Regions from separate parts of the Streptomyces cyaneofuscatus genome, predicted to be linked through region 2. Evidence: riboswitches for the same ligand, from Rfam matches in the RefSeq annotation. Region 2 holds a riboswitch; the other holds the start of a gene.
The links. Region 2 has a riboswitch for cobalamin ahead of metE (5-methyltetrahydropteroyltriglutamate--homocysteine S-methyltransferase). Riboswitches for the same ligand answer to the same signal wherever they lie in the genome.

Region 1: another riboswitch for cobalamin. It lies ahead of R2B67_RS23240 (ABC transporter substrate-binding protein); the one in region 2 lies ahead of metE (5-methyltetrahydropteroyltriglutamate--homocysteine S-methyltransferase).

Annotation. Positions count from the first base shown of each region.
Region 1 covers NZ_CP137002.1:5,266,026-5,274,317, forward strand. The annotation lists gene R2B67_RS23200 (immune inhibitor A domain-containing protein) at 1-574, shown strand, start outside; gene R2B67_RS23205 (hypothetical protein) at 699-1,055, shown strand; gene R2B67_RS23210 (isochorismatase family protein) at 1,086-1,673, opposite strand; gene R2B67_RS23215 (nicotinate phosphoribosyltransferase) at 1,831-3,159, opposite strand; gene clpS (ATP-dependent Clp protease adapter ClpS) at 3,239-3,556, shown strand; gene R2B67_RS23225 (DUF2017 domain-containing protein) at 3,604-4,215, shown strand; gene R2B67_RS23230 (amino acid permease) at 4,537-5,982, shown strand; gene R2B67_RS23235 (M67 family metallopeptidase) at 6,159-6,581, shown strand; cobalamin riboswitch at 6,600-6,778, shown strand; gene R2B67_RS23240 (ABC transporter substrate-binding protein) at 6,818-7,813, shown strand; gene R2B67_RS23245 (FecCD family ABC transporter permease) at 7,810-8,292, shown strand, end outside.
Region 2 covers NZ_CP137002.1:1,132,992-1,141,283, reverse strand. The annotation lists gene R2B67_RS04715 (enoyl-CoA hydratase/isomerase family protein) at 1-1,024, opposite strand, end outside; gene R2B67_RS04710 (acyl-CoA dehydrogenase family protein) at 1,021-2,175, opposite strand; gene R2B67_RS04705 (CoA-acylating methylmalonate-semialdehyde dehydrogenase) at 2,172-3,674, opposite strand; cobalamin riboswitch at 3,901-4,079, opposite strand; gene cobF (precorrin-6A synthase (deacetylating)) at 4,221-5,039, shown strand; gene R2B67_RS04695 (hypothetical protein) at 5,190-5,387, opposite strand; cobalamin riboswitch at 5,913-6,103, shown strand; gene metE (5-methyltetrahydropteroyltriglutamate--homocysteine S-methyltransferase) at 6,282-8,292, shown strand, end outside.

The sequences.
Region 1 (8,292 bases), 4.1 Mb from region 2:
CAACGGCTGGACGGTGAAGGGCTTCTCGCGGATCGGTGAGTCGTTCACGCAGGACTACCCGCAGTACTACATCGCGGAGAACCGCCAGTACGTGTCGTACGACGAGACCCTCAAGGTCGGCCCGTACAACTTCGGCTTCTCCACCACCCGCCCCGACTGGGTCGAGCACTACGCGTACCAGACCGGTCTGCTCGTCTGGCTCTGGGACACCTCCCAGAAGGACAACAACACCTCCGTCCACCCGGGCGAGGGTCTGATCCTGCCGGTCGACGCGCACGCCAAGCCGCTCAAGTGGAAGGACGGCTCGCTCCTGCGCAACAAGATCCAGCCGTTCGACGCCCCGTTCAGCTGGTACCCGAACAAGGGCTTCACGCTCCACAACGCGGACGTCCCGCTGCACATCAAGCCCGCCCTGGGCAACCCGGTCTTCGACGACCGCAAGGGCACCTACTGGTACAAGGACAACCCGACGGGCAGTGTCAAGGTTTCTGACACCAACACCCGCATCTCCATCCTCCTGGAGCCGGCCAACGGCTCCTCGATGACCGTGCTGGTCAGCCCCTCGGGCCGATAATTCCATAAAACCGCAGGTCAGAGCATGATCGGCCGTCGCCCTCTAGCGGGCGGCGGCCGATCGTGTTTAGGTGCGTCTTGTTCACATCCTTATTGACACGACGTCTCACGGGGGAGTGCGGAGCATGGCAGGCGGAGGTTTCTGCAGGTTGCCGAACGGCACGGTGGTGGTGGCGCTCACCCTCACCAGACCGTGCGGCGGTACGGGTACGGGGACGGGCCCGGACGCCCCGGTACGGGTGCTGGTCCACGCGGCGAACCGGGCGCGCGCCCTGACCAGGCTGCGCAACCTGGGGCTGCGGGCGGTGTACCTGCGCGGCAACGACCGGCCGCCCACACCGGACGAGATCACGGCGGTGCTGCACCACCCGGACGGCCTGCTGTGGCGGGCGGCGCCCCAGGCGGGCCAGGAGCTGTGGCACCCGATCAGGGCCCTGCTGGGCCCGGCGGGCCACGCCGGCCCCGCCCGCCCGGCGGCGTAGGGGCCGTGTGGAGCTGGCCGTATGGAGCTCCTAGGCCACGACGGGCTTCCCGGAGAGCTTCACGCCCGCTGTCCGGAGCTCGTCCAGGGCCTTCTCAGTGGTGGCGGAGGAGACCCCGGCGGTCAGGTCGAGCAGGACATGGGTGACGAAGCCCTCACGGGCCGCGTCCAGGGCGGTGGCCCGTACGCAGTGGTCGGTGGCGATGCCCACCACGTCGACCTCGGTGACGGACCGCTCGCGCAGCCACTCGGCGAGACCGGTCCCGTTCTCGTCGGCGCCCTCGAAACCGCTGTACGCGGCCGAGTAGGCGCCCTTGTCGAAGACGGTGTCGATGGCCCCGGAGGCGACGGCGGGCGCGAAGTTCGGGTGGAACCCGACGCCCTCGGTCCCGGCGACGCAGTGCACCGGCCAGGAGTCCACGAAGTCCGGCGTCTCGGAGAAGTGGTCCCCGGGGTCCACGTGGTGGTCCCGGGTGGCCACGACGTGCCGGTAGCCGGGCTGGGCCTCACCGATGAGATCGGTGATGGCGGCGGCGACATCGGCACCACCCGCCACCGCGAGGCTGCCGCCCTCGCAGAAGTCGTTCTGAACGTCCACGACGATCAATGCGCGGTGCATGGCGGGTGTCCTTAGGTGGGGAGGAGGGGGAGCGGAGATATTTCAACGTTCACGGGGATGCCAACGAGCGTAGAGACTAGGCCCTGACAATCAACCCCTACCCAGTTCAGCCCGTCCGGCGCTTGAGGACGAAGCGGCCAGCCGGACGCCCCCGGCCTCACACGTACTCCGTCCCGATCACCGGCTCGCCCCGCGACAACTGCATCGCCGACATCGGCAGCCCCGCCCGGGCGGAAACATGCCGCTCCCGAGCCGCCTCCAACGGCTCCCGAGCCACCACCACCCCACCCCGCACCAGCTCCACCAGCAGCTCCCGCCCCACGAGCCCCTCCGGCACCGCCCCGGTCCCGATCACCTCGGCCTCGGCCACGCCACCCTCGTCGACCCGGCGCGCCGCCCACTTGCGACCGCCCTTGGACGACTTCGCCCCGAGCGACTTCTTCGCCACCGGCACCAGCGGAGCATCCGGCTCCGCCGACCCGGCCCGCGCCACCAGCTTGTAGACCATCGAGCACGTCGGGTGCCCGCTCCCGGTCACGAGCTGCGTGCCCACCCCGTACGCGTCCACCGGCGCCGCCGCCAGCGAGGCGATCGCGTACTCGTCCAGGTCCGAGGTCACCACGATCTTCGTGCCCGTCGCCCCCAGCTCGTCCAGCTGCTGCCGCACCCGGTGCGCGACCAGCAGCAGGTCGCCCGAGTCGATCCGTACGGCCCCGAGCTCCGGCCCCGCGATCTCCACCGCCGCCCGCACGGCCTCGGTCACGTCGTACGTGTCGACCAGCAGCGTCGTCCCACGCCCCAGCGAGTCCACCTGCGCCCGGAACGCGTCCCGCTCCGTGTCGTGCAGCAGGGTGAAGGCGTGCGCGCTGGTGCCGACCGTCGGGATCCCGTAGCGGAATCCGGCCGCCAGATCGGAGGTCGCGTCGAACCCGCCGACGTACGCCGCTCGCGCCGAGGCCACCGCCGACAGCTCGTGCGTCCGCCGCGCCCCCATCTCGATCAGCCGGCGCCCCCCGGCCGCGGCCGACATCCGCGAGGCGGCGGCCGCGATGGCCGAGTCGTGGTTGAGGATGGAGAGGATCACCGTCTCCAGCAGCACGCACTCGGCGAAGGACCCCTCGACCCGCAGGATGGGCGATCCCGGGAAGTACACCTCGCCCTCCGGGTAGCCCCAGATGTCGCCGCTGAAGCGGTAGCCCGCCAGCCATTCCAGGGTCGGCTCGTCCACGATGTTCTGCTGGCGCAGGAAGCCGATCATCTCGTCGTCGAAGTGGAAGTTCTCCACCGCGTCCAGCACCCGCCCGGTGCCCGCGACGACCCCGTACCGCCGCCCCTCGGGCAGCCGGCGGGTGAACGCCTCGAAGACGGAGTGCCGGCCGGCGGTGCCCGCCTTGAGGGCCGCCTGCACCATGGTCAGCTCGTACTGGTCGGTGAAGAGCGCGGTCGACGGAACGCCGACCCGTCGCCCGAGGTCCGCTGAGTTCATGGCAGGGATGCTACCCCCTATTCGTCAAAGTGACGAGATGTGGGGTCCGTTTGTGCGCCCGGGCCGCCCGGGTGGCAGCATGGGACAGGTGAGCGTTGCTACCCCGCTAGAGATCGAACGTCCCGATTCGGCCGAGGAGACCTTCGCGGTCCCCGAGCCGGACGTCCCGTGGGTGACGCTCGTCCACAACGACCCGGTCAATCTCATGAGCTATGTGACCTATGTCTTCCAGGCCTACTTCGGCTACTCCAAGGACAAGGCCCACAAGCTCATGCTCGACGTGCACCAGAAGGGCCGCGCCGTCGTCTCCAGCGGGAGCCGCGAGGAGATGGAGCGCGACGTCCAGGCCATGCACGGCTACGGGCTGTGGGCCACCCTCACCCAGGACCGCAACTAGAACCCCTTCAGCGCCCCTGCCCCGTTCGACCCACCATCGGAGAATCCATGGCCGGCCATTTCGAGGCCACCCCGGGCGGCGGCGCGGCCGTCGCGCTCGACGAGGTCGAGATCTCGATCCTGCGCTCCCTCGCCGTGCAGCTGCTCGAACTGATCGGCCCGGGCGAGACGCCCGCCGACGGCGAGGATCCGCTCGCCGCGCTCTTCGCCGAGGGCCCCAGCAAGCCGCCGTCGGACCCGGCCCTGGCCCGGCTCTTCCCCGACGCGTACGGGGGTCCCGACGGGGCCGCCCCCGAGGAGAAGTCCGAGGAGGAGCTGCGGGCGCTGTCCGCCGAGTTCCGCCGCTTCACCGAGAACGATCTGCGCTCCCGCAAGCGCGAGGACGCCCTCGCCGTCGTCCGGACGCTGGACGCGCTCTCGCCCGACGGCAGCGGCGCGGCCGTGCTCACCCTCACCGCCGACGAGTGCCGCTCCTGGCTCGGCTCGCTCAACGACCTGCGCCTCACCATCGGCACCCGGCTGGACGTCTCCGACGAGGACGAGGGCGAGGAGGGTTCGCTCTACCGGCTCCCCGACAGCGACCCGCGCAAGCCGATGGTGATGGCTTATCTCTGGCTAGGGGCGCTCCAGGAAACGCTCGTCGAAACCCTGATGCCGTAATCCTCCGGCCCGACCGGTGAGCCGTCCGTGTTCGCTCAACGGACGCTCAGATCCGGGTAATGATCCCGCCAAGACATAAGCGCCATTCGTGGTGGATGGCGCCCCTTGTCCGCTTTTATCTGTGGGGTGCGCCACAGAATGTCCCATGGTGTCCTGTGACGGCCGTGATAAATCTTCACGACGCCCGGGGACGCCACCCCTGTTCCCGGGGCCGCCACCAGCCGGCCGAACGCCGGTGGCACTCCATCCATATCCGGGGGGATCAGGACCTGATCCGCAGCCTTGAGGGCGCGGATCGGCGTGGAGAAAGGCGCACCACACATGACATCGGCACAGGTCGACGAGGGACAGGCCGACAAGGGAAGGCCCGGCGCGGAAGCCGACGGGACCGAGACCGGCGGCGAGGGGTACCAGCGAGGTCTGGGCGCCCGCCAGATCCAGATGATCGCCATCGGCGGAGCCATCGGCACCGGGCTCTTCCTCGGCGCGGGCAAAGCGATCGACCGGGCCGGACCCAGCCTCATCCTGGCTTATGTCCTCGCGGGCCTGGTGATCTTCTTCATCATGCGGGCCCTGGGCGAACTGCTCATGTACCGCCCGGTCTCCGGCTCCTTCTCGGAGTACGCCCGCGAATTCATCGGGCCCTTCTTCGGATTCGTGACCGGCTGGACGTACTGGCTGTTCTGGGTGGTCACCGGAATCACCGAAGTCACCGCCGCAGCCACCTATATGACGTACTGGTGGGACATTCCGCAGTGGCTGTCCGCACTGGTCTTCACCGTCATTCTGTACGGCGCCAACCTGATCTCCGTGAAGCTCTTCGGTGAGCTGGAGTTCTGGTTCTCCATGGTCAAGGTCACCGCGATCGTCGGCATGATCCTCATCTGCGCCGGCGTGCTGACCCTCGGCTTCTCCGACGCGGGCGACACCGCGACCGTCTCCAACCTCTGGAACGACGGCGGGTTCTTCCCCAACGGCATCGGCGGCATGCTGATGACACTCCAGATCGTCATGTTCGCCTTCCTCGCCGTCGAGCTGGTCGGCGTCACCGCCGGGGAGTCCAAGGACCCCAAGACCGTGCTGCCCAAGGCCATCAACACCGTGCCGTGGCGCATCGCCGTCTTCTACGTCGGCGCGCTGATCATGATCCTGTCGGTCGTCCCGTGGTCCACGTTCAAGCCGGGCGTCTCGCCGTTCGTGAAGGCCTTCGAGGAGATGGGGCTCGGCATCGGCGCCGCCATCGTCAACTTCGTCGTCCTGACCGCGGCGCTCTCCTCCTGCAACTCCGGCATGTACTCCACCGGCCGTATGCTCCGCGACCTGGCCATGAACGGACAGGGCCCGCGCGCCTTCACCAAGCTGACGAAGAACGGCCTGCCGCTCGTCGGCACCACCTTCTCCGCCGCCCTGATGCTCGTCGGCGTCTGGATCAACTACCAGTGGCCGGGCGAGGCGTTCAACTACGTCGTCTCCTTCGCGACCATCTCCGGCATGTGGGCCTGGATCATGATCCTGTTCAGCCAGATCCGCTACCGCCGCCTGGCCGACCGGGGCGTGCTCCCGCACTCCTCGTTCAAGGCGCCGGGCGCCCCGTACACCAGCTGGTTCGCGCTCGCCTTCATCGGCATGGTCATCGTGATGATGGCGGTCGACAAGGACGCCAGGATCTCGCTCTACTGCGCCCCGGTCTGGGCGCTCCTCCTGGGCGTCTCCTACCTGGTGCTCAAGTCGCGCAACCCGGAGAACACGGCCTTCGCCAAGCGCTGACCCCGTCCTGGCCAAGCACCGACCCCGAGGGCGGACCCGGCGACCCCGGGCCCACGACCGGCCCTCCTCCCGGACGCCCGGCCGCTCACCCTCCCCCCACGGCCCCGGCGTCCACCATGCGGGCCCTCCCGTACCACCCACCGGTACGCGAGGGCCCGCATGCCTATCCTGGCGCCATGCTGACCATCACCCAGGCGCTCCACGACCAGATCGTCGCCCACTCCCGCGCCGACCACCCCGACGAGGCGTGCGGCGTGGTGGCGGGCCCGGCCGGAACGGGGCGCCCCGAGCGCTTCATCCCGATGCTCAACGCCGCCCGCTCGCCCACGTTCTACGAGTTCGACTCCGGCGACCTCCTCAAGCTCTACCGCGAGATGGACGACCGCGACGAGGAGCCCGTGGTCATCTACCACTCCCACACGGCGACCGAGGCCTACCCCTCCCGCACCGACGTGACGTACGCGAACGAGCCCGGCGCCCACTACGTCCTGGTCTCCACCGCCGACACCGACGGCGCCGGCCCCTTCCAGTTCCGCTCGTACCGCATCGTGGACGGCGAGATCACCGAGGAAGACGTGCAGGTCGTCGAGGCGTACTGAGCACCCGGGTACGTCGCGGAGCCCGTGGTCGGGTCTGGCACACTGCACCCCAGACCCGACCACAGGGCAGCAGGAACCAGGAAGCCGGTGCGAATCCGGCACGGTCCCGCCACTGTGACCGGGCAGCCCTCCCGTACGTACCGACGTACCGGACGGCGGCCCGGAAGCCAGGAACTGGCCCGCTGCCTTCTCCGCATCGACCAGGGGACGCGGAAATCCCCCGGAGAGGCCCCGCCATGTCCCGGCGCACCCCCGCGCTCATAGCCGCCGCCGTGCTGCTCCCGCTCGCCCTCACCGCCTGCTCCAACCCCGAGGGCGACGAGCCCGCCGGGAACAAGGCCGCGGCGAAGAGCGACGGCTTCCCGTACACCGTCACCAACTGCGGTGTCACCACCACCTACAAGGCCCCGCCGAAGCGCGTGGTCACCATGAACCAGCACGTCACCGAGATCATGCTGGAGCTCGGCCTCACCAAGTCCCTGGTCGGCACCGCCTACCTCGACGACAAGGTCCTGCCGAAGTACGCGAAGGACTACGCGTCCGTCCCGGTCATCGCCAAGGAGTACCCCTCCTACGAGCAGGTCCTCGCCAGCAACCCCGACTTCGTCTACGGCGGCTACAGCAGCGCCTTCACCGCCGGCGACGGCCGCGGCCGCGAGGCGTTCGAGAAGGCCGGCATCGAGACCCGGCTCAACACCGAGAGCTGCGCCAAGGCCGACACCCCGATGGAGACCCTCTACGAGGAGATCCGCGAGGTCGGCCGCACCTTCGGCGTCACCGACCGCGCCGAGGCCTGGATCAAGCAGGCCAAGGCCGACAACGCGGCCACCGCCGAGAAGCTCAAGGACCTCAAGGCCCTCCCCGTCTTCGTCTACGACAGCGGCGACAAGACCGCGTTCACCGCGGGCGGCAAGGGCATCGGCAACGAGCTGATCACGCGCGCCGGCGGCACCAACATCTTCGCCGACCTCGACAAGTCCTTCGGGGACGCCTCCTGGGAGAACGTCGTCGCCCGCAAGCCCGAGGCGATCGTGATCTACGACTACGGCGCGACCACCGTCGCCCAGAAGAAGAAGCGCCTCCTGGACGACCCGGCCCTCGCCGACGTCCCCGCCATCAAGAACAAGCGCTTCGCGGTCATGCCGCTCTCCGACGCGGTCCTCGGTGTCCGTGTCCCCGCCGCCGTCGAGAAGCTCGCGGCCCAGCTCCACCCGGCGGCCACCACCTCGTGACCTGCCGCACCCCCGCACCGCGGCGGCTGCTGCGCTACACCCTGGTCGTCGGCGTCCTCGCCGCCCTCCTCGCAGCCGCCGTGGTCGCCGCCCTCGCCCTCGGCTCCGTCCGCATCCCGCCCGGCCAGGTCATCGACATCCTGACCGGCCGGGCGGACGCGAGCCCGTTCCGCACGATCGTCCTGGACGTCCGGCTGCCCCGGGTCCTGCTCGGCATCGTCGTCGGCGCCGGACTCGCCGTCATCGGCACCGTCCTCCAGGCCCTCGTACGGAACCAGCTCGCCGACCCGTTCCTCCTCGGCGTCTCCTCCGGCGCCTCCACCGGCGCGGTCCTGGTCATCGTCCTCGGCATCGGCGCCACCCTCGCCACCACCGTCACGATCCCGGCCGCCGCGTTCGCCGGAGCGCTGCTCTCGCTGCTCCTCGTCTACACCCTGGCGCGCGGCGGGGGAGGCCTCACCACCAACCGGCTGGTCCTC
Region 2 (8,292 bases):
CCTCGTCGCCGGTCGGAGCGAAGTACCGGGCCACGTCGGTGTCCGTGACCTCCACGAGCGTGCCGGGCGACCACCGCGGCGCCCGGTCCTTGTCGATCACCTGGGCCCGGATGCCCTCCACCAGATCGGCGGAGGAGAGCGCAGCGTACGAGACGCGGTACTCCTGCTCCAGCACCCTTTCCAACGGACCGAGTTCACGGGCCCGGCGCAGTGCGGCGAGGGTGACCTTCAGCGCGGTGGGGGACCGGCCGAGGATCGTGGCGGCCGCCTCGCCGGCCGCCGGGACGTCCGATGCGAGCAGCCGCTCCACGATCTCCTCGACCGTGTCGGCCGCGTAACAGTCGTCGATCCAGGCGCGGTTGTCCTCCAACACCCCTGGAGGCGCTTCCCGGACGTGGCGGTGCAGTGCCGCCGCCGGGGCCTCGGTCCGCAGCTCGGCCAGGAACGCGGGCAGCTCTCCCGCCGGTACGAAGTGGTCGGCCAGCCCGCACAGCAGCGCGTCCCGGGCCCCCACCACCGCACCTGTCAGGGCGAGATGGGTGCCCAGCTCCCCGGGGGCCAGCGCCAGCAGGTAGGTGCCGCCGACGTCCGGCACGAAGCCGATCCCGGTCTCCGGCATGGCCACCTTGGACCGCTCGGTGACGATCCGGACGCTGCCGTGCGCCGATACCCCGACCCCGCCGCCCATCACGATGCCGTCCATGACCGCGACGTACGGCTTCGGATAGCGGGCGATGCGGGCGTTCAGCCGGTACTCGTCGCGCCAGAAGGCGGCCGAGGCCTTGCCGCCGACGCGGGCGTCCTCGTAGATGGACCGGATGTCGCCGCCCGCGCACAGGCCGCGCTCCCCGGCCCCGGTGATGACCACGGTGGCCACCTCCGGGTCGTGCTCCCACCGGTCCAGGGCCGCCGCGATCGTCTCCACCATCGCGTGGGTGAGCGCGTTGAGCGCCTTCGGCCGGTTCAGGGTCACCACCCCCGTACGGCCTTCGGTGTGCACCCGTACGAGCTGCTCCTCGGTCATCGCAGGGCTCCCGTCAGGCTCCGGGCCACAATGACGCGCATGATCTCGTTGGTCCCTTCCAGAATCTGGTGGACCCGCAGGTCCCGCACGATCTTCTCGATGCCGTACTCGGCCAGATAGCCGTAACCGCCGTGGAGTTGGAGCGCCCGGTCGGCGACGGAATAGCCGGTGTCGGTGGCGAAGCGCTTGGCCATCGCGCACAACTCCGGTGCCCCGCCCACCTTCCGGTCCAGTGCCTCGGCGGCCTGTCGCACCAGTGCTCGGGCGGCGGCGAGTTCGGTCGCCATGTCGGCCAGCCGGAACTGGAGCGCCTGCGCGTTCAGCAAGGGCCCGCCGAACGCCTCCCGGTCCGCGAGATGGGCCAGCGAGCGGTCCAGCGCGCTCTGCGCGCCGCCCAACGAGCAGGCGGCGATGCCGAGCCGGCCGCCGTTGAGGCCGTTCATGGCGATCCGGAAACCCTCGCCCTCGGCGCCCAGCATCCGGTCGGCCGGGATGCGCACCCCGTCCAGCACGACCTGCCGGGTGGGCTGCGCGTTCCAGCCCATCTTCTTCTCGTTGGCCCCGAACGAGAGCCCCTCGTCGTCCCGTTCGACGAGGAACGCGGAGATCCCGCCGGGCCCGTCCTCGCCGGTGCGGGCCAGCACGATGTAGAGGTGGGTGGCGCCCGCGCCGGAGATGAACTGCTTGGTCCCCGTCAGCACGTAGTGGTCGCCGTCGCGGACCGCGCGCGTGCGCAGCGCGGCCGCGTCGGAGCCCGCGCCCGGTTCGGTCAGGCAGTAACTGCCCAGCTGCTCCATGGTGCAGAGCTCCGGCAGATACCGGCCGCGCTGGACCTCGGTGCCGTACTGGTCGACCATCCAGGCGACCATGTTGTGGATCGAGAGGTAGCCCGCCACCGACGGGCAGCCGGTGGCCAGGGCCTCGAAGACGAGGACCCCGTCGGAGCGGGACAGCTCGGAGCCGCCCAGGTCCTCCCGTACGTACACACCTCCGAGGCCGAGCCCCGCCGCCTTCCGCAGGACGTCGACGGGGAAGTGCTTGTCCTGGTCCCAGGCGACGGCGTGCGGGGCCAGGTGTTCCTGGGCGAAGTCGAGTGTGGTCTCGACGACCGCGAGCTGGTCGTCGCTGAGCAGGGTGGTCACGGCAGTCATCCCATGGTCGGAATCGTGAAGCTCGCGCCGTCCCGGATCCCGGAGGCGGGCCAGCGCGAAGTGACGGTCTTGGTACGGGTGTAGAAGCGGATGGCGTCCGGCCCGTGCTGGTTGAGGTCGCCGAAACCGGACCGCTTCCAGCCGCCGAACGTGTGGTACGCCACCGGCACGGGGATCGGCACGTTGACGCCGACCATGCCCGTCTCGACCCGGCGGGTGAAGTCGCGGGCGATGTCGCCGTCGCGGGTGAAGAGGGCGACGCCGTTGCCGTACAGGTGCTCCGAGGGCAGCCGCAGGGCCTCCTCGTAGTCCGCCGCACGCACCACGCAGACCACCGGGCCGAAGATCTCCTCCTGGTAGATCCGCATGTCCGGGGTGACCCGGTCGAAGAGCGAGGCGCCCGCGAAGAAGCCGTCCTCGTGGCCTTCGAGGGTGAAGTCGCGCCCGTCCACGACCAGTTCGGCGCCCTCCTCGACACCGAGGTCGACATAGCCGCGTACCCGGTCCACCGCGTCACGGCCCACCAGCGGCCCGAAGTCGGCGTCCGGGTCGTCCGAGCGCCCGATCCGCAGCTCGGCGATCCGCTCGGTGAGCCGGGCCACCAGCGCGTCGGCGGTCTCCTCACCGACCGGCACGGCCACCGAGATCGCCATGCACCGCTCACCCGCCGAGCCGTAACCGGCGCCGATCAGCGCGTCCACCGCCTGGTCCAGATCGGCGTCCGGCATCACGATCATGTGGTTCTTCGCCCCGCCGAAACACTGCGCCCGCTTGCCGTGGGCGGCGGCCGTCGCGTAGATGTGCGCGGCGATCGGCGTCGAGCCGACGAAGCCGAGCGCCTTGACGCGCGGGTCCTCCAGCAGGGTGTCCACGGCCTCCTTGCCGCCGTTGACGACGTTGAGGACCCCGGGCGGAAGCCCCGCCTCCAGGAACAGCTCCGCCAGCCGCAGCGGCACCGACGGGTCCCGCTCGGACGGCTTGAGGATGAAGGCGTTACCGCAGGCCAGAGCCGGTGCGGCCTTCCACAGCGGGATCATCGCGGGGAAGTTGAACGGGGTGATGCCCGCGACCACGCCGAGCGGCCGGCGCAGCGAGTGGACGTCGATCCCGGCGCCCGCGTTGTCGCTGAACTCGCCCTTCAGCAGATGCGGCACCCCCGCGGCGAACTCCACCACGTCCAGGCCGCGTGAGAGGTCGCCGTGCGCGTCGGCCACGGTCTTGCCGTGCTCGGAGGAGAGCAGCCGGGCCAGGGAGTCCTTCTCCTTCTCGACCAGCTGGAGGAAGCGCAGCAGGACGCGGGCCCGGCGCTGCGGGTTCCACTCGCCCCACTCGACCTGCGCCTGTGCCGCGTCGGCGATGGCCGCCTCGGTCTCGGACCGGTCGGCCAGCGGCACCCGGGCCTGCACCCGGCCGGTGTTGGGGTCGTAGACATCGCCGTACGTGCCCGAGGTGCCGGGCGTGTGCTTGCCGCCGATGAAATGGGTGAGTTCGCGGACCATGGAAACCTGCTCTCGTCGGTGAGATCGTCAGGAGAGATCCGGGGATGGCGCACGGCTGCCACCGGCCCACGCACCGGTCGGGTGCGCGGGGGCGCGGAAGGGCTGCCGCCAGGGGGGACGCGAAGGGCGGGGCCGTCAGGGGGCGGGGAGAACCGCTCGCCGGGACGTGCCTGCGGGGCCGTGGGTGCGGACCGGTGCCATGCGTGTCTGCTCCATCCTCGTGGAAACACGGAACAATCCCGTGGCCGGTATCCTGACTCCCGGATCAGCGCGCGCCCTCATGCCTTCCCGACGGCTTCTGCACCGTCAGTGGCGTGTCCTGCGAGGACGAACTCCCCGGTCACAGTGGCGGGACCGCGCCGGAATCGCACCGGCTTCCCTGACACCACGGGCCTTCGAGGCGCCCGGCACCATGCCGGTCGCCCCTCTGCTCACGAACATATAGTTGGACGTCCTAGTAAGTCCACCCCGCCTCGCCCCGGCCTCCGTCCCGAGGCCTGGCGCGATCGCGCGCCCCGCACCCCGCTCCTGGCATGATCGGCCGACATGAGCGACGCACCACGGCACATCCTCGTCATCGGCATGGGCGCCGGCGACCCCGACCACCTGACCCTCGCCGCGGTGAAGGCCATGCGCAGGGCGCAGGTCTTCTTCGTGCTCGGCAAGGGCCGGGAGAAGGAGTCCCTGACCCGGCTGCGGCGGGACATCCTGGCCGAGCACCTCACCGGCCCCTACCGGGTCGTGGAGGCCGAGGACCCCTGGCGGGACCGTACCCAGGACGACCGGGGGCGCTACACCTCGGCGGTGCACGACTGGCGCCACCGCCGCGCCGACATCTGCGAGCGGCTGATCATCGAGGAGCTGGCGCCGGGGGAGACCGGCGCGTTCCTGGTGTGGGGCGACCCGTCCCTGTACGACAGCACCCTCGCGATCCTGGAGGACATCCGGGACCGGGGCACGGTGGAATTCGGCCATGAGGTGATCCCCGGGATCAGCAGCGTCTCCGCGCTCGCCGCCCGCCACCGCACCTCCCTGAACCAGGTCGGCCGCCCCATCCACATCACCCCCGGGCGGCGGCTCGCCGAGGGGTTCCCGGACGACGACGGCGACATCGTGGTGATGCTCGACGGCCACGAGAGCTTCACCCATCTGACGGGCAGGGGGCTGTGGATCTACTGGGGCGCCTACATCGGCACCCCGGACGAACTCCTGGTCTCCGGGCCGCTCGACGAGGTCGCCGAGCGGATCAGCCGGGTGCGCGCCGAGGCCCGCGAACGGCACGGCTGGATCATGGACACGTATCTGCTGCGCCACCGGCCGGAGGGTGCCGACCTCGGGGCGGGCCCACGCGGCACGGACAGCTGAGGCGGCAGGCACGGACAGCTGAGGGGCCCCGGCCCGCGAGCGGGGGCCCGGACAGGTGAGCGGGTGACGTGACGCAGGGCGGCGGGTCGCGTCGAGGCGCGGGCGGCCGCCGCACCCCGGACACGTCCTGGTCGCCGGACCGGCCGGAGGTCAGCTCCGGGACTCGTGCGCCCGGATCACTCCGAGCCCATGACCGAGGCTCGGGCACTCGGCGGTCAGGTCGTTCCCCCGCACCAGATAGTTGTGCACGCGCCCGTCCGTGGGGCGCTCGACGGCCCGGTACAGCGTGCCGTTCACGGTGATCGTCCAGTCGTCGCCGTCCTGAGCCCACCCGACTGTCTTCTTCATCTACTGCTTCTCTCGCTCATCGCCGCCGTGGGTCGGCGGCCGTGTATTGGCAAGAAGAACGGCCTGTGACCCTCGGTGGTTCCGGCTCGCCTACGCCATTTGGTTACATCTGAGTCACCGTGCCACCACGACCTGACCGTGAGTCAGCGAACCGGCGACGAACGGCGGAACAGGGCGAGGAGGGCCGGCGCGCGCACTGCCGCCCGGGGGAGGAATGCCGACGCGAACCGCCTGCCCAGGGGGGAAAACCGGCGCGAACTGCCTGCCCGGGGCCGGATCGTGCCAGGATGCCGGATCCGGTCCCGGGCAGTGTTCCAGGAGCGCCCGCTCCGCGCCCCTGTGCCGACCATTCGGTGCCACCTGCCGGTTCGGATGGGTGCGCGGACCGTTCCAATGCCCTTCTTCACCCGTTCGGAGGACGTTCCTCGGCAGTTCGGGACGTGACCGGAGGCCGTGTCTCATATCACCGTCCGAAGTGTGAACAACGGTGTGCGCCCGGCGGTCGTCCCCTTAGGGTGGCCGGTGCAGCTGGTTCGCCCTGTCCGCCAGGCAGGGTGTCGTAAGAGGGAACCCGGTGGGAATCCGGGACTGCCCCGCAGCGGTGAGCGGGAACGACCGCCGTCATACGCACTGGACCCGGCCGGGTCTGGGAAGCGACGGCCAGTAGGTGTCTGCCCCCGGCAGACGTGCCCGCGAGTCCGAAGACCTGCCCGTTGCCCGCACGCGACCGTTCGCGTGCGGAGTTCCCGGTGACCTCGTGGGCGGGTCGGCGTAACCGTCGGGTGGACGGACACGGTCAAGCGTGTCGCGTTTTCCGCCCGGTTCGGTCACCCCTTCGCGCGTCCGCGTCCCGTCCCGGGATCAGCTGGAGACATGCTCGCGAAGGAGAGTCACGTGACAGCGAAGCCCGCAGCCGCGGCAGCACGGGCCACCGTGTACGGCTACCCCCGCCAGGGTCAGAACCGTGAACTGAAGAAGGCCATCGAGGGCTACTGGAAGGGCCGCGTCGACGCGGACACCCTCCGGCGGACCGCCGCCGAACTGCGCAGGGGAACCTGGCAGCAGCTCGCCGAGGCCGGAGTCCACGAGGTGCCGACCGGTGATTTCTCGTACTACGACCACGTCCTGGACACCAGTGTCATGGTCGGCGCTGTCCCCGAGCGGCACCGCGAGGCGGTCCGTACCGACGCCCTCGACGGCTACTTCGCCATGGCCCGCGGTACGCAGGACGTGGCCCCGCTCGAAATGACCAAGTGGTTCGACACCAACTACCACTACCTCGTGCCCGAGTTGGGCCCGGACACGGTGTTCACCGCCGACTCCGCCAAGCAGGTCGCCGAGCTGAAGGAAGCCCTCGCGCTGGGCCACACCCCGCGCCCGGTCCTCGTCGGCCCGGTCACCTACCTCCTGCTCGCCAAGGCGGCCCCCGGGATCGCCGCCGACTTCGAGCCGCTGACCCTCCTCGACCGGCTCCTGCCCGTGTACGCCGAAGTCCTCGCCGACCTCCGGGCCGCAGGCGCCGAGTGGGTGCAGCTGGATGAGCCCGCCCTCGTCCAGGACCGCACCCCGGCCGAGCTGAACGCCGCCGCCCGCGCCTACCGCGAGCTCGGCGGCCTCACGGACCGGTCCAAGCTGCTCGTCGCCTCCTACTTCGGACGGCTCGGCGAGGCGCTTCCGGTGCTCGCCAAGTCCCCGGTCGAGGGGCTCGCGCTGGACTTCACCGAGTCCGGCGCCGCGAACCTCACCGACCTCGCGGCGGCCGGCGGCCTGCCCGGCAAGCGCCTAATCGCGGGCGTCGTCAACGGCCGCAACATCTGGATCAACGACTACGAGAAGTCGCTCGCCACCCTGGGCACGCTCCTCGGCCTCGCGGACCACGTCGATGTCTCCGCCTCCTCCTCCCTCCTGCACGTCCCGCTGGACGCCGCCGCCGAACACGACATCGACCCGCAGGTCGCCCGCTGGCTCGCCTTCGCCCGCCAGAAGACCCAGGAGATCGTCGTCCTGGCACGCGGCCTGTCCGCCGGCACCGAGGCCATCGCCGCCGAAATCGCCGCCAACCGGGCCGACCTGGCCTCCCGCACCGACGCCGTCATCACCCGTGACCCGGCCGTCCGGGCCCGTACGGCGGCCATCACCGACGCCGACGGCCGCCGCTCCCAGCCGTACGCCGAGCGGACCGTGGCCCAGCGCGCCCACCTCGGTCTGCCGCTCCTGCCGACCACCACGATCGGCTCGTTCCCGCAGACCACCGAACTCCGCACCGCCCGCGCCGACCTGCGCGCGGGCCGGATCGACGAGGCCGGGTACGAGGAGCGGATCAAGGACGAGATCCGCGAGGTCCTCTCCTTCCAGGAGAAGGCCGGGATCGATGTCCTGGTCCACGGCGAGCCCGAACGCAACGACATGGTCCAGTACTTCGCCGAGCAGCTCACCGGCTACCTCGCCACGCAGCACGGCTGGGTCCAGTCGTACGGCACCCGCTACGTCCGCCCGCCGGTCCTCGCCGGGGACATCTCGCGCCCCGAGCCGATGACGGTGCGCTGGACGGCGTACGCGCAGTCGCTCACCGAGCGCCCCGTCAAGGGCATGCTCACCGGCCCGGTCACCATGCTCGCCTGGTCCTTCGTCCGTGACGACCAGCCGCTCGGCGAGACCGCCCGCCAGGTCGCCCTCGCCCTGCGCGACGAGGTGAACGACCTGGAGGCGAACGGCACTTCGGTGATCCAGGTCGACGAGCCCGCCCTGCGCGAGACGCTGCCGCTGCGGGCCGCCGACCACGCCGCGTACCTGGAGTGGGCGACGGAGTCCTTCCGCCTCGCCACCTCCGGGGTGCGGCCGGACACCCAGATCCACACCCACATGTGCTACGCGGAGTTCGGCGACATCGTCCAGGCCATCGACG